DNA from 3 places in the Bradyrhizobium sp. CCBAU 51753 genome. Region 1 is predicted to be linked to each of the others. Evidence: predicted binding sites of a transcription regulator. Region 1 holds the regulator's gene; each other region holds the start of a gene.
The links. Region 1 encodes LexA, which represses DNA repair genes until DNA is damaged. Its sites were predicted from a motif close to TGTTCNNNNTGTGTTCNG; they were not measured.
Positions count from the first base shown of each region.

Region 2: XH93_RS03740 (ATP-dependent Clp protease adaptor ClpS) is a predicted target of LexA. The motif match lies at 3,759-3,776, and genes of this name have one in related genera.
Region 3: XH93_RS40860 (helicase-related protein) is a predicted target of LexA. The motif match lies at 3,632-3,649, and genes of this name have one in related genera.

Region 1 covers NZ_CP030037.1:4,629,384-4,634,553, forward strand. The annotation lists gene XH93_RS20860 (ComEC/Rec2 family competence protein) at 1-1,173, shown strand, start outside; gene XH93_RS20865 (hypothetical protein) at 1,170-1,397, opposite strand; gene XH93_RS20870 (hypothetical protein) at 1,584-2,012, opposite strand; gene lexA (transcriptional repressor LexA) at 2,341-3,045, opposite strand; gene glp (gephyrin-like molybdotransferase Glp) at 3,253-4,464, opposite strand; gene XH93_RS20885 (HAD family phosphatase) at 4,477-5,115, opposite strand.
Region 2 covers NZ_CP030037.1:808,314-813,483, reverse strand. The annotation lists gene XH93_RS03750 (LLM class flavin-dependent oxidoreductase) at 1-886, opposite strand, end outside; gene XH93_RS03745 (mechanosensitive ion channel domain-containing protein) at 1,105-3,447, opposite strand; gene XH93_RS03740 (ATP-dependent Clp protease adaptor ClpS) at 3,805-5,170, shown strand, end outside.
Region 3 covers NZ_CP030037.1:8,903,666-8,908,835, forward strand. The annotation lists gene XH93_RS40860 (helicase-related protein) at 1-3,380, opposite strand, end outside; gene XH93_RS40865 (DUF3108 domain-containing protein) at 4,152-4,952, opposite strand.

The sequences.
Region 1 (5,170 bases):
ATCGCTGTCATGGTCGACCGCCGCGCCATCACGTTCCGCACGCTGGCGGTGGCGGCGCTGATCGTGCTCGCGATCGCGCCGGAGGCGCTGGTGCATCCGAGCTTTCAGATGTCGTTTGCCGCAACCCTCGGGCTGGTGGCGCTGGTGCAGATCGGGATGCCGAGCCTGTTGGCATCGCCCGACCATTCGGTGACGGCGCGCGTTGCGCTGTGGGGCGGGCGCGAGCTGGCGGTGCTGGTGCTGGCCTCGCTGGTGGCGGGGCTCGCGACCACGCCCTATGCCGCGTTCCATTTCCATCGGGTGACGCCCTACGGGCTGCTCGCCAATCTCGCGGCGATGCCGGTGGTCTCCGCGATCGTGATGCCGGCGGGGCTGCTTGGGCTCGCCGCGATGCCGTTCGGCTTCGACGGCGTGTTCTGGGCGATCATGGGATTTGGCATCGACTGGATGATCGTGGTGACGCAATGGGTCGCCGCACTGCCGGGCGCGGTCGGCCGGATGGCGGCATTCGGCACCGCCCCGCTGATCGCGGCGAGCGCCGGGATCATTCTGCTCGGGCTGTTGCGCACGCCGCTGCGCTGGTCGGGCGCGGCGTTGCTGGTGGCGGCCTTGGTTTGGGCGGTGCGGGCGCCGCTGCCGGACATTCTGATCTCCCCCGATGGCCGCAACGTCGCGGTGCGCGGCGGCGACGGTCGGCTGCATCTGATGCACAGCGCGCGGGACGCCTTTGTGGTCAAGGAATGGCTGGCGGCGGATGCCGACGCGCGGACCGCGGGCGATGCGTCGCTGGGCGAGGGCGTCTCCTGCGACGAGGCCGGCTGCGTCACCCGGCACCGCGGCGGCGGTTTTGTCGCGCTGGCGACCCGGCCGGAGGCGCTGGCCGACGATTGCGAGCGGGCCGCGGTGATCGTGACGGCGCGACAGGTCGCCCAGGGCTGCGCGGCGTCGGTGATCGATGCCGAGCGGCTGCGCCGGCACGGCGCGCTGGCGCTGCGCCGGATCGGCGACGGCTTTGCGATCGATGCGGTCAAGCCCGGCAGCATCGACCGGCCGTGGTCGCCGGCGGTTCCAGGCGATGCCGACAGCGAGACGACGCTGCGGCCGCCCGCCGGCGCAGCACGCCCCGCCGTCGATGCGACGCCGGCCGAGGCCGATCTGCAGGCCGATGATTAGTGGTGGTCGGAGGAGGGGGCGGTCGGCAGCTCGAACAGGCCGAGGTGGTATTCGTCGGCATCGGGGCCGGCGTCGGGCTTCTTGACCAGGGTGAAGACGGCTTCGGGAAACTGCTGCCAGACCTTGAGGTCATCGGCGGTCACGGTCAGCCAGCCGAACCGGAACATGTAGCGGCCCGGTTCCGTGACGCGTCCAGCTCGCTGCCATGTGACCTTGTCGACCACCGCGCACGTCCTCCGCGCGGGATGATGCGCCAAGGTGCCGTCCAGCGCAACCGAGCCGGCGTCCAGCGCAACCGAGCCGGCGTCCAGCGCAACCTCACTGATGCGCCCCGGAACGGAACTCCGGGGTCGCTCGAAATCGCTTTGGTCACCCGCCGCGGGACAGCTCATCCTGCGGCGACGATGCGCTCAACCCAAAAACAGCGATGCGAATGCGGAGGGCCGCCGCTCTGCGACCTTGGGCTTGTGCTCGACGGTCGGATGCAGCGCCGGCAGCTGCAGCACCGTGACGCGCTGGCCTTCGACGAGCTGGGTCACCAGCACATGGCTGCCGTCGGGGAATTCGACCGCGTCGTGATGGCGATCCGGCACGTCGGGCTCGACCTCGTTGAACACGCCGACCCGATAGCCGATCGTCTTGGTCCAGATCCACCGGCTGTCGTAGCGGACGTTCTCGACGAAGGCGAGCTCGGTGCCGGGCAGCATGCAGACCGCGACGTTGGGATCGTTCTCCGAGGCAAAACCGCGGGTCGACGTGCCGCGGAAAGTCGTGCTGATCAGCGTCTCTCCGACGACGGCGGGACGCGATTGCACCGCATGCAGGCTATAGTCACACATCGGAAGGCTCCTCTGTCGAGGTAGCGACCCGTGCCTCTCCTTGAGGCGCGGGCCTCTACCAGAGTGGACGATAGCGAACGAGTGTTTTCTCGTTTCGAGGCGATTGTACGACTGGTCACGGACGGCCTCAATCACAAACACGCTACAGCGCGTCGGCGGTATCTGGGCGCATCTGGTGCAAGTCACACGTCGCGCTATCCGCCAAGCAACGGTCCGATGCGTCGCTCCGTTCCTCGATCGGGATGACTTTTCTTCGAATCGTCATCCCGCCCGATAGTTTTGCTTGAGCATGATCTCCGCGCAGACGATCATCAAGTGCCGCCGGCGCCTAGTATTTCCTGTACAGGCCGATCAACTTGCCCTGGATGCGCACCCGGTTCGGCGGCAGGATGCGCACTTCATAGGCGGTGTTGGCCGGCTCGAGCGCGATCGATGCACCGCGGCGGCGGAAGCGCTTCAGAGTGGCTTCCTCCTCGTCGATCAGCGCCACCACGATGTCGCCGGTGTTGGCGGTGTCGTTGCGCTGGATCAGCGCCATGTCGCCGTCGAGGATGCCGGCGTCGACCATGGAGTCGCCACGCACCTCGAGCGCGTAGTGCTCGCCGGCGCCGAGCATGTCCGGCGGCACGCTGATGGTGTGGCTGCGGGTCTGCAGCGCCTCGATCGGCGTACCGGCCGCGATCCGGCCCATCACCGGCACGGCGACCGGACGGTTGCCGTCGTCCTCGGCGACCGGCGGCGTCGAGGAGCGCTTGCCGAGCGCGCCCTCGATCACGCTCGGGGTGAAGCCGCGGCGGCCATTGCCGCCGCCGGCGGCCAGTTCGGGCAGCTTGATCACCTCGATCGCGCGCGCCCGGTTCGGCAGGCGGCGGATGAAGCCGCGCTCCTCCAGCGCGGTGATGAGGCGGTGGATACCGGATTTCGAGCGCAGGTCGAGCGCATCCTTCATCTCGTCGAAGGAGGGCGGCACGCCGGCCTCTTTCAGACGTTCATTGATGAAACGCAGAAGTTCGTACTGTTTGCGCGTGAGCATCTCGAGTATTCCCCCGGTTGATAGCGTCGTTCGATTCCGAGACTTCGGAAGACCCGGAGCACGGCGCTCCGCGATGAACTCCCGATTGTAGACACCAGTACTCGAAACAAATCATGAACGGACACTATATGTTCGATATGTGTTCCGCAACCACTTAATTTCAGGTGAACGTGACAGGCAATCGGCGAAGTGGCGGCCGCGCGAGGCTCACTCCGGCATCGTGAGGATCTCGCATTCGGCACCGCTCGCGGCCGCGGGCGCGAACGGCGGACGAACGAGAAGTGCCTGCGCCGCAGCGAGATTCCCCAGCAGCGATGAGTCCTGCTTCATCACGGGCGTTGCGATCAGCGTGCCGTCCGCGCGCGCCTCGAGGCGGGCGCGCAAGTAATCCTCACGCTGGTCGTTGGCGGCGAGATCGCGGCCGAGCAATGCGCGCGCGCGGACGTGATGAATCACCTTGCGGCCGCTCAGTGCCCGAATCAGCGGCACCAGGAACAGGAAGGCGCAGACATAGGACGACACCGGATTGCCGGGCAGGCCGATCACCCGCATCGCGCCGAGCCGTCCGTGCATCATCGGCTTGCCGGGCCGCATCGCGATCCGCCAGAACGCCATGGTGACGCCCTCGGCCTCCAGCGACTGCTTGACCAGGTCGTGGTCGCCGACCGAGGCGCCGCCGGTGGTGATCAGGACGTCGGCGCCGGCATCGCGCGCTCGGCGGATGCCTGGGGTCGTTGCGGCCACGGTGTCGGCGGCGATCCCGAGATCGATCGTCTCGGCACCCTCGGCGCGGGCCAACGCCCGCAGCGCATAGCCGTTGGAATAGACGATCTGGCCGGGACCCGGCTTGGAACCCGGCATCACCAGCTCGTCGCCGGTTGCCAGCACCGCGACCCTGGGACGGCGGCGCACCGCGAGTTCCGGATAGTTCATGGCGGCGGCAAGCGAGAGCGCGCGGTCCGAGAGGCGGCTGCCGGCCGCAAGCAGCACGTCGCCTTCGCGGAAGTCGACACCGGGGGGACGGATATGCCGCCCGGTGACCGCCGTCTCGGTGATGGTGATGTGGTCGCCATCGGCCCTGGTGTCTTCCTGGATGATCACAGCGTCGGCGCCGTCGGGGATCACGCCGCCGGTAAAGATCCGCACCGCTTCGCCGGCGCTGACCGTGCGCTCGAACGGCCGGCCGGCGGCGACTTCGCCGATCACCTTCAGCCGCGCCGACAGGTCGGCCGCATCGGCCGCGCGCACCGCATAGCCGTCCATCGCCGACATCGCCTGCGGCGGCTGGGTGCGCAGCGCCGCGACGTCGCGCGCCAGCGTGCGGTGATAGGCGGCATCGAGGCCGACCATCTCCTCAGGCAGCGGCTCGGCGCCGTCGAGAATCGCGGACAGGGCATCGGCAACCGGCATCAAGGCCACGCGCGGACCTCCTCAGATTTTGCTCTCGATCCCAAGCGCGGACAGCGCCCTTGCCACGTCATCCGTCGATGTCACGTGGACGGCATGAAGGCCGCGCGCCCGCGCGCCCTCGATATTGGCCGCCGTATCGTCGAAGAACAGGATCCGCGACGCCGGCACGCCGATGGCTTTTACCACATGATCATAGGCCGCGGCGTCGGGTTTGCGCAGCCCGATCGCCGAGGACAGGAACACGGCGCGGAAATGGCTGAGCACATCGGCATAGGCGACCGAGAAATGCGCGACATGGGCCGGGTTGGTGTTGGAGAAGGCGTACAACGGCATCCGCTTGGCGGCGCCGGCGAGCAGCGGCGCGATGCCCGGCATCTCGCCGGTGAAGATCGCGTTCCAGCCCTCGAGGAACTGGGCGTCGGTGAGGCCGACGCCGAGGGTGTCGCGCAAATTGGCGAAGAACGCGGCGTCGTCGATCCGGCCGACCTCGTGATGCTTGAAGCTGTCGTCGACGATGAAGCGGCCGGCGAGGTCGGCGGGCGCGCAGCCGGCGTGGCCGGCCCAGCACGCCATCACCTTGTCGAAGCTGATGTCGAGCACGACGCGGCCGATATCGAACAGCAGCACGTCGACGGAATTGGGGGAGAGATCTGAGGTCATTGCGCCGACGGTGTACGAAAATTGCGGGCAGGCGGCAATGGATTCGATCGGCTGC
Region 2 (5,170 bases), 3.8 Mb from region 1:
AATATTCGACGGTGACATCGCTGTCAGGCACGTCGGGCGCGTGCTTCAGATAGTCCTTGAAGCCGAAATGGCCGAGCAGCGGCAGGAAATATTCGCTCATCATCCGGCCCATCATGTCGCCGGTGGAGAGCCGCCACGCCTCCTCGTCGGTGTCGGCGACGAACACCTCGCGCACCAGCCGCCAGTCCTTGCGGCTCGGCTTGCGGCCGGTCTTGGCCGCGCCGGCTTCCACCGAGTCCCAATGGCTGCCGACATAGGCCGGGTTGAGGTTGAGGCTCATCGGGATGAAGCCGCGTTCGCCGGCAAGTTTGAGGGTGTCAGAATTCTTCGACAGGCCCGCGACGCCGATCGGCGGATGCGGCGCTTGCAGCGGCTTGATGTGCGGCTTGAGGAAATCGAACATCGTGTCCGGTTTCGTCACCGTCCAGAACTTGCCCTTGTGGGTCCAGGGCCCCGGCTCGGTCCACATCTTCAAGATGATCTCCAGCGCCTCGCGGGTCATGTCGCGGTTCTGGCCGGACATGCCGTCGACGTTGAACATCGCCCAGTCGCTCGGCAGTCCGCTGGCCGCGACGCCGAAATTCATCCGCCCGTTGGAGAGGTGATCGAGCATCGCGACGCGATTGGCGAGTTCGGCCGGGTGATGATAGGGCAGCAGGAAGCCGCCGGGGCCGATGCGCAGATTCTTGGTCTGCATCAGCGCCTGCGCCATCAACAGATCCGGCGACGGATGCGGCTCCCACGGCGCGGTGTGGTGCTCGCCGATCCAGGCTTCCTGGTAGCCGAGCTCATCGAGCCAGCGCAGGGTCTGCAGGTCCCAGTCGTGGCCCTCCTTCAATCCGCACTCCGGCGGATGCGAGGGCATGGTGAAATAGCCAAGCTCCATGTGCGTTTCCTTCTGGCTTTACGGTTGAGATGCAATGCGTCTTGCCGCGCATTCGAAGAGCTGCGTGAGCAAGCGCTGTGCCAGCGAGGAAATCGGAAGAATGGCGGAGATCGCCGGGCTTTTCGGCCGGTTGCGGCCGATCCGCGGACTGAAGCGGACGCCTTCCGTCTCAGCGTCGCGAGACGTGTCGCAGCGCTGAGACGACCGCGCTGCGCCGCTCAGCTGGCGGCGCGGCGCGGCCGCGCGTCGGCGTCCGGCTCCGCAGGTGGAGGGATCTGCATCAGGATGGTCTGGCCCATCGAGGCGATCTCGATGCCTTCCTCCTGGAAGCGGCGCTTCATGCGGCGGTTGAACTCGCGCTGCACCGACCAGCGGCCGCCATCGGTGCACCGGATCTGGCCGACGATCGTCACCATCGAGCCGTCGACCTTGTCGACGCCCCACAATTCGAGATCGCCGCGGATCAGCGCGCGATACGCGGTTTCCTGGCGCATCTCGGCGACGATGTCCTTCAATATCTCGCCGGCGCGATCGGTGTCCTCCTTGTAGGAGACGTTGACGCTGACCGACGCATTGCCGGCGCCGCGGCTGGCATTGGTGATCGTGGTCACCGCGCTGAACGGCACGACATGCACCGAGCCATCGCCGGCGCGCAGCCGCATGGTGCGGATCGAGACGTTCTCGACCACGCCCGACAGCCCCGACACCGTGACGTTGTCGCCGACCTGCACCGTGTTCTCGATCAGGAGGAACAGCCCGGTGATCAGGTCCTGCACCAGTTTTTGCGAGCCGAAGCCGATCGCGATGCCGACGATGCCGGCGCCGGCGAGCAGCGGCGCCACATTGACGCCGATCTCGCTCAGCGCGGTGAGGCCGACCACCGCGACGATGACGCAGAACAGCGCGGTGCGCAGCATCGGCTGGAAGGTGCGGAGCCGCGCGGCACGGGCAAAATGCCCCTCGCGCGACAGCGTGTTGATCTGGCGGTCCATCAGCGCATTGGCGACCTCCCAGATCACGGCGGCGGCGAGCGCGGCGATCCCGATCGTCACCAGCGCCGAGATCAGGCGGGAGCCGATCTGGCCGCCATAGAACCAGACGATGGCGTCGACGCCCCAGACCTCCAGCAGCGCGACGAAGCCGATAAAGGCGATCACCGCCGACACCACCCGGCGCAGCAGCGGCAGATAGCGATTGGCGCGCGACTCCAGCCCCGGGAAGCGTTGCAGCAGATCCGGCGAGATGCGGAAGCCGCGGTCGATCAGGCTCAGCACCACCATGGTGACGAGACGGGTGATCAGGAGCACCGCGATGGTGCCGACGAAATATTGCAGCAGCAGCGAATAGCCGTTGCGGATGTTGAGCGCCCACACCGCCCACAGCGCGAGATCGAGCGCGATCGCCAGCACGTGCCAGAGGCCGGCGACGCGGTTGCGGATCCGCGCCGCGACGCCGACGCGATCGGCCGGCGCGCGGATGGCGTCGGCGACCTGGCGGCGGCACTGCAGGATGATGACGACGATGAACAGATGCACGACCAGCATCACCAGCCGCAGGATCGCGGCATAGCCGGCGCGCGACAGCCCGAGCAGCAGCGCGACATTGGCAAAGGCGATGCCGGACACGCCGACGGCGACGATGCGGCGGGCCCAGATCTCGATATAGGCCGCGGTCTCGGCGCGAACCCGAAACAGCCCGAACGGGCCGGCCAGCGCCCGCACTGCGCAGATCAGCGCGCGCGAGAACGCGTAGGCGTTGACCACGGCAAGGATCACGAGGCGCGTGGTCGACTGGTCGCCGATCTCGGTGCCGAGCAGCATGGTGGCAAGGCCGACAAAGGCGACCACCGGCAGCAATTCGAGCACCAGCCGTCCGAGCACGAAGGGCAGCCGGATCAGCGACTGCCAGGCCCGCGCCAGGCTGAGCCGGCGGCGCTGCAGCTCGCCCTGCGGCGTGACATCGGCCACCGAGGACGGCGGATCGACGCTCGCCAGCGTCTGCACCGGCACGCGCGCGGTCTGCGGCAGCCGCTGCTCCAGAAACGCCACCGGCCGCTTGATCAGGCGAAACACCACCCATTCGGCGGCGAGCGCGCAGCCGAACACCAGCGCCAGCTTCCAGGCGATATCGATCAACTGGCCGTAGGCGGCCGGATCATTGGCGGTGCGCAGGAACCAGTAATAAAAAGCGGGGAAATGCGTCAGCGTGCGCGCGACGTCGGCGACCTGGCTCGAGACCTCGGTGACCTGCTCCGACACCATCAACAGCAGTTGCGCGCCGAGACTGTCGGCGGACAGCGGGATCGGGGACGGCTCCGGCGCAGGCTGCGCGCTCTGCGCGGCCTGCGGCGAGGCGGTGGCGATCGCGCGCAGCGTGTTGATGATCTCGCCGCGTTTCTTGTCGTCCTGCAGCGTGTCGAGCGCGCGCTTCGCCTGTTCGGGCGTCAGCGCATCGCTGGTATTTTGTTGCGGCGGCGCCGGCTTGGCGGGCGGCTGCGCGACGGCAGGAGAAAGCAACAGCGTGAAGACGAGAAGGATCGCAAAACCAAGTTTGTGCGACACGAGAGCCTCATAAAATAATTGCGCGACGGAAGATTCGCTTGAAGTCGAATCCCCCCTCGCGCGCTGGCCATGTCGATCGCCCCTTTTCGCCCCGATGATGTGTCGGAAGTTTGCCGCTGGGGCGGCGATGTCTTGGCAATTCCGTCGGCAGGTCGTCCTGGCATTCGCCGCTGCACAAATTCGTCACAGGCATTGCGCGGCGTTTACCTTTGCACGGCGCATGGGCCTGCCGATCGATCGGCTTTTGCCGGCGCCCACACGTTCAAGCTGCGGCGGAAAATCTTTCGCTTGACGGGTTCCGTCCGATATGGTGTTCTTGTTATGTTCTATTCATAGCGTTTGCGTTTTGAGGGGCTCATGCACGACGTCTTCACCGAGAACGGCCCGGTCAAACTCTTCATCCGAGACGACGGCGATACGCCACTGGACTTCGTCCGGCACCTGCTGCGCGCGGTGTTCGGCAAGTCCGAGCGGGAAGCGATCACGGTCGCGGCGCAAATCGAGGACCAGTACGGTATCATTTGCGGCCCATTTCCCGCTCAAGTGGCCAGGGCGCTGCTGGAGGCCGCGCAGCAGCTGATCCGCGACGACGAGCAGCCGCTGCTGATCACGGCCGAGGCCGTCGATGCGGTGCGCCCATGCGATCTCTGTGACGCGCCGAGATCGGTCAGCAATATCTTTCTCAACGACAGGAAGGTATGCCTCTGCAGCGGCTGCGTGCTGGCCGTCAGGAGGAGTTCGGAAGAGCTCCCGGGCGACGAGTTCAAGTTTGCCGTGACCGCGCTCGATTGGCATTTCGCGGGCGTCCCGCGCAACCAGCTACTGACGCGGTCGCGGCTGTTTCCCGGCCATATGCGCGCCGACGTTCAGATCGCGATCGACCGGTTGCTCGCCGACCCCATCCATTTCTTCGGCATCCATGAGGAACATCGCTACGAGACGCTCGATGTCGCAACGCTGATGCGATACGGGCGCGGCGCGCCGGCGATCGCGCCGCCGCAATACCACGATGTCGATATCGGCGAGGCGCAGCCGGTGAAATGCCTGGTCAATGGACTCTGGCTGTGCCGCAGCGGCGAGTTGCGCTATGCGGTGCTGCTCGCCTTCCATCGTGACTATAACCGCGAGTCGGGAATGCGGATCGAGCTTGTGGTGCCGGCCGGTATGGCCGGCAACGCCTTCGTGCAGCGCATCTTTGCCGAGCTGGAAATGGCGGTGGACGCCGCGCGATCCTATCGCGGCAAAATCCTCTCGCTCGACGGCGACGCCGACTATAGCGGCCGCTCACGCGGCGTGACCGTGCACCGGCTGCCGACGGTCGACCGCGACGCGGTGATCCTGCCGGAAAAGACGCTGCGGCTGCTCGAGCGCAACGTGCTCGACTTCGTCGGCAGCCGCGAGTTGCTGCGCAAGCTCGGCCAGTCGACCCGCAAGGGCATCCTGCTCTACGGCCCGCCCGGCACCGGCAAGACCCACACCATTCGCTATCTCGCCACCAATTTGCCGGGCCACACCACGCTGATCATCACCGCCGAGCAGGTCGGCTTGCTCGGCGCCTATATGAGCCTGGCGCGGCTGCTGCAGCCGACCATGGTTGTGATCGAGGACGTCGACCTGATCGCGCGCGACCGCGACGAGATGGATTCCCCTTGCGAGGAATCGCTGCTCAACAAGCTGCTCAACGAGATGGACGGCCTGAAGGAGGATTGCGACATCCTGTTCG
Region 3 (5,170 bases), 4.3 Mb from region 1:
CTCTCGCGCTTGTCGCGGCCGCCCTTGTCACGGCCGAAATCACGGCCGCCGCGGTCACGGTCGCCGCGCTCCTTGCGCTCGCCGCCGCCGAACTTGTTGTCGCGGCGCCGCTCATTGTTGTCGCGGTCGCGCCCCTTGCCCTCGAAGCGCTCGCGGCGCTGATCGCGGTTGTCGCGCCCCGGCGCGCCGTCGGCGGATGCGGCAGCAGCCGTGGCCTCGGCGGGCGCGCCCTCGCGCGGCTTGTGGCGGAAATCCTGGTGGCGGCGCGGACGGCGGTGATGCTCGCGCTTCTCGCCCTCGGCCCCCTCCGTCGCCGGTGCGCCGCCCTCGGCCTGCTGGCCCTGATGACGGCCGCGGTTGCGGTCGTGTCCGCGATGATGCGGACGGCGCTCGTCGGAGCGGCCGCCGGGACGCCAGACTTCGACCAGCTGCGGCTCGGCCGGGGTTTCCGCGGGCGCGGCAGCGGCTTCAGCCGGGGCCGCCTCGGCAGGCGCGGCCTCGGCGCTCGCGGCCTCTACCGGCGTCTCCGCGGCAGCCTCCGCAAGGGCGGGTTCGACGGCAGCCTCAGTGACAGGGGCCTCGGCCGGCGCGACTACTGCCTCGGGCTGCATTTCGACGACGGCCGACGTCTCCTCGCTCACGGGCGCGGGCGCGAAGCCGACATCGGGCAGCAACGCGGCTGATGGTGCCGGGTCGCCGGATACCGGCTGTTCCGCGACGGCCTCCGCCACCGGCGCCTCCGCCGTGGTCTCGACGGCGGCCTCGGGTACCTCGGCGGCGATGCCGGTCGCCGCGGTGGCGGCATCGACCGGCGCGTCCGCGGCGGCTTCCGTGGTGCCCTCGGCCGGCGGCGTTTCCGCCGCAACGGTCTCGGTGGTCTCGACGGCCGCCGGCGCAGCCTCAACCGGCTTCGGCGGCAGCGGCGGACGGCGGTCCATGCGGTAACCGAGCGCGCGCAGGATCGAGGCGAAATCCTCGCCGGCCGATCCGGTCAGCGAGGTCATCGCTTGCGTCACGACAAAGCCGCGGCCGTCGAACGCACCGGCGGGCTTTTCGCCGGGCGAGGTCTCGCGCCAGGCCAGCGCCGGGCGGATCAGGTCGGCGAGCCGCTCCAGAATGTCGACGCGCACCGCGCGCTCGCCGCACTGGCGATAGCCGAGCACGCGATAGGCATCGCGCGCGAGCTGCTTGTCGACCGGGAATGACGTGCGGCCGCTGCTCGCCAGATGCTGCACATTCGACAGCGCAGCCATGTCGACATTGCTCTGCTTCTCGGCCCACAGCAGCGAGGCCAGCGAGCGCGCCGCGGGCTTCAAGAGCTGCGGGAAATAGATGTGGTAGGCGCCGAACCGCACGCCGTATTTGCGCAAGGTGGCGCGCGACGGCTGGTCGAGATCCTTCATCTCGGCGGAAATTTTCGTGCGCTCGAGCACGCCGAGCGCTTCCACAAGCTGGAAGGCGATGCCGCGGGCGATGCCCTGCAGATCCTCGGCCTTGGAGAGCTCGAACAGCGGCCCGAGCAGCTTTTCGATATGCGTCTTGAGCCAGAGGTCGAGCCGGGTCTGCACCGCCTCGCGCGAGGCGCCGGTCAGCCGCTCGTCGGAGATGATGCGCAGCCGCGGATGCAGCGCGTCGTCGGCCGCGACCAGTTTTGCCACCGCATCGCCGGTCCAGCGGATGGTGCCGTCGGAGGTCAGTACGAACTGCTCGTCGGGGGCAGCTCCCAGTTTCTCAGCCCGCGCGTCGATCTCGCGCGCCAGCACCTGCTGGGCGGCGGCCTGCAGCGCCTTGGCGTCGCTGCCGGCTTCCGCCGCATCGGGCGCAAAGGTGAAACCATCGAGCCGGCCGATCACGTGACCTTCCACGATCACTTCGCCGGTCTTGCCAATTTCCGTATTCAAAACTGAGTTCTCCCGCAGGCGGCGCATCAATACACTGGTCCGCCTGTCAACGAAACGCTCCGTGAGCCGTTCATGCAGCGCATCGGATAATTTATTTTCGAGGTCGCGCGTGATCCCCTGCCAGTGCTCCGGGTCATACAGCCAGTCCGGCCGGTTGGCCACGAAGGTCCAGGTCCTGATCTGCGCGATCCGGCCCGACAGCGTGTCGATATCGCCGTCGGTGCGGTTGGCCTGGTCGACCTGGGCGGCGAACCATGCGTCAGGGATACGCCCCTTTTGCATCAGAAAGCCGTACAGCGTGCTCACGAGTTCGGCATGGGCCGCCGGCGACAGCTTTCGGTAATCAGGAACCTGACAGGCCTCCCATAACCGCTCCACGGCGGCGGCGCCATGCGCCATGTCGCGCACCTCGGCGTCGCGCGCGACATGGTCGAGCACGCGCATGTCCTCGGCGATCGGCGCCCGTGTCAGTGCCTCATGATTGGGCGGCAGCGCCAGCGACACCTGCAGCGCGCCGAGCGAGGCGAAATCGAGCTTGGCGTTGCGCCATTGCAGCATCTTCACGCTGTCGAAGGTGTGGTTCTGCAGCGCGTTGACCAGTTCCGGCTCGAACGGCGCGCAGCGCCCGGTGGTGCCGAACGTGCCGTTGCGGGTGGCGCGGCCGGCGCGGCCTGCGATCTGCGCGAATTCGGCCGGCGTCAGCCGGCGGAACTGGTAGCCGTCATATTTGCGGTCGGAGGCGAAGGCGACGTGATCGACGTCGAGATTGAGCCCCATGCCGACCGCGTCGGTGGCGACGAGGTAATCGACGTCGCCGTTCTGGAACATCGCGACCTGCGCATTCCTTGTGCGCGGCGACAGCGAGCCGAGCACCACGGCCGCGCCGCCATGCTGGCGGCGGATCAGCTCGGCGATCGCATAGACTTCGTCGGCGGAGAACGCGACGATTGCCGTTCTTCTCGGCTGCCGCGTGATCTTGCGGTCGCCGGCATATTCGAGCTGCGACAGACGCGGCCGCGTTACCATCGAGGCGCCGGGCAACAGCCGCTCGATGATCGGGCGCATCGTCGCAGCACCCAGCAACAGCGTTTCGTCGCGGCCCCTGCGGTTGAGGATGCGATCGGTAAACACATGGCCGCGCTCGAGATCGGCCGCGATCTGGATCTCGTCGACGGCGAGAAACGACACATCGAGATCGCGCGGCATCGCCTCGACGGTGGAGACCCAGAAGCGCGGCGCCTTCGGCTTGATCTTCTCCTCGCCTGTGACGAGCGCGACATTGTCCTCGCCGGCCCGCGCCGCGATCTTGTTGTAGACTTCGCGCGCGAGCAGCCGCAGCGGCAGCCCGATCAGGCCGGACGAATGCGCCAGCATCCGCTCGATCGCCAGATGCGTCTTGCCGGTGTTGGTCGGGCCCAGCACGGCGGTGACGCCGGCGCCGGGAGCGCGGTCAGTTCCGAACGAAGATGAGAAAGCCATATCTTGCAGATGTTTCTTGTTGCCGCGTGCCGCGCGGATGCGCGCCTAGAAAGTTACCTCGCCCCGCCTGTGGGGAGAGGTCGGCGCATCGCGCCGCGTGAGGGGGACTCTCCGCGCGAGGGAGACCATGCAACGCGCTCCGTCAATATCGTCACTCCGGCGCGATCCAGCAACACGGCATCCCGGATCACGCGTCCTTTCGCGCAAAATCTGTCTCACAATGCGACGCTTTCCGCTGTCAGCTTAAGCTTCGGAACGAGTCTAGAACGAATCGCGGCCGAATCGCTGACTCCATTCCATGCCCGAAACGTTCACCGCAACATCTCGGTCTGGTCTGAGGCCGCGGCACTAGATCAAGTTTGAGAGGGCTCCACAAGCACAGGATATGCGGACTGAATTCCTTAAGTTCCAGGGGTCACCGAGTCGAATCAGAACCGGGCAAGAGTCAACTGGATTCCGGTGACGTTTGTTGCGTCGGCCAAGCGTAGCCCGCATGCAGCGAAGCGGAATGCGGGACCAGTCGACCCGCGGGTATTCCGGCCCCGGATTTCGCTTCGCTGCATCCGGGCAACTAGCGCACTACAACCCGTCATCCTGAGGTGCGAGCCTCTTCGGCGAGCCTCGAAGGATCGACGGCCCGGCTCTCTCCGCGTTGGTCGCAGCGGGGCCGTGCATCCTTCGAGGCTCGCCCCGCAGCGCAATTGCGCTGCAGGAGCTCGCACCTCAGGATGACGGGTCGAACAGTGCGGCGTGGCCTCGCGAAATCAAATCCTACTGCGTCTTCGCCACCCGCGGCGGCGCTGCCGTGGTCACGAACGAAGTCGCCTCCAGCATGGCCTGGCCGAGCGGGGTCGGGATCGTCATGCGGAACGGCACCAGCAGGCGCGTGCCGGCGATCGGCGCGAAGGCGATCTCGATGTTGCGCTGGGCGGCGAGATATTTGATCACCGGGCGATCCGGGATGTAGCCCGCGATCGGCACGAAATAGACCGCGCAGACCAGCGCCGGGCCGTGATAGCCGCGCTCGGCCTTCACCATCTCCACCCGCTTGAAATCGAGCTTGAGGTCGTAGCGCATGCGGCCGTCGAACACGCCGGCCGAGGTGCGGCAGACATCCGGGCTCATCAGCTCGGCATTGCCGGGCACGCGCAAGAGCGAGCCGGTCATCGGGTCGAACACGCCCTTCTTGTGCGCGTCGGTGACCGGGATGCGGTCGGCATCGACCGGCGGCTCCGGCTCGATCGCGGAATCCTTGATGGTGCCGCCCGCCAGCACCATGCGGATGGTCTCGGATTTCTTCGCGGTGGTGGTGGTCGCGCTGTAGGAGGTGGCGACCGGGATGCCGTTGACGATCCGGCCCTGCGAGGCGCCCGAGCCGCTGCCGCCGGAAAACGCCTTCAACAGCCCCGCGGTGCCGCCCTGGGCCGAGGCCGAGAACGCCTCCTCGCCGATGTCGACGGTCCAGGAGCCCTTGCCGACCGGGATACCGGCGAGCGTCGCCTCATACTGCGCCTCGAGCCGGCCCTGGGCGCGCGAGGCCTCGGGGCCGAACAGCAGAAAAGCGCCGGCCAGGAGGCCGACAAGCCACCCATAGGGGGGCAAAATGGCAATCGGGGTGGTCACTTACCTGACGGTCCTGCTATCGGCGCTCTGTCTTGTCATCCAGGCGAACAAGGTGGCCGGACAACGCGAGCGTCCTGTATGGAACTAAGCGTTGCAACGGAATACGCCCTTTATATGGTTGCCTTATGCGGCGTTAAGTGGCTGGAACGGCTGATGAACCCAGCAAT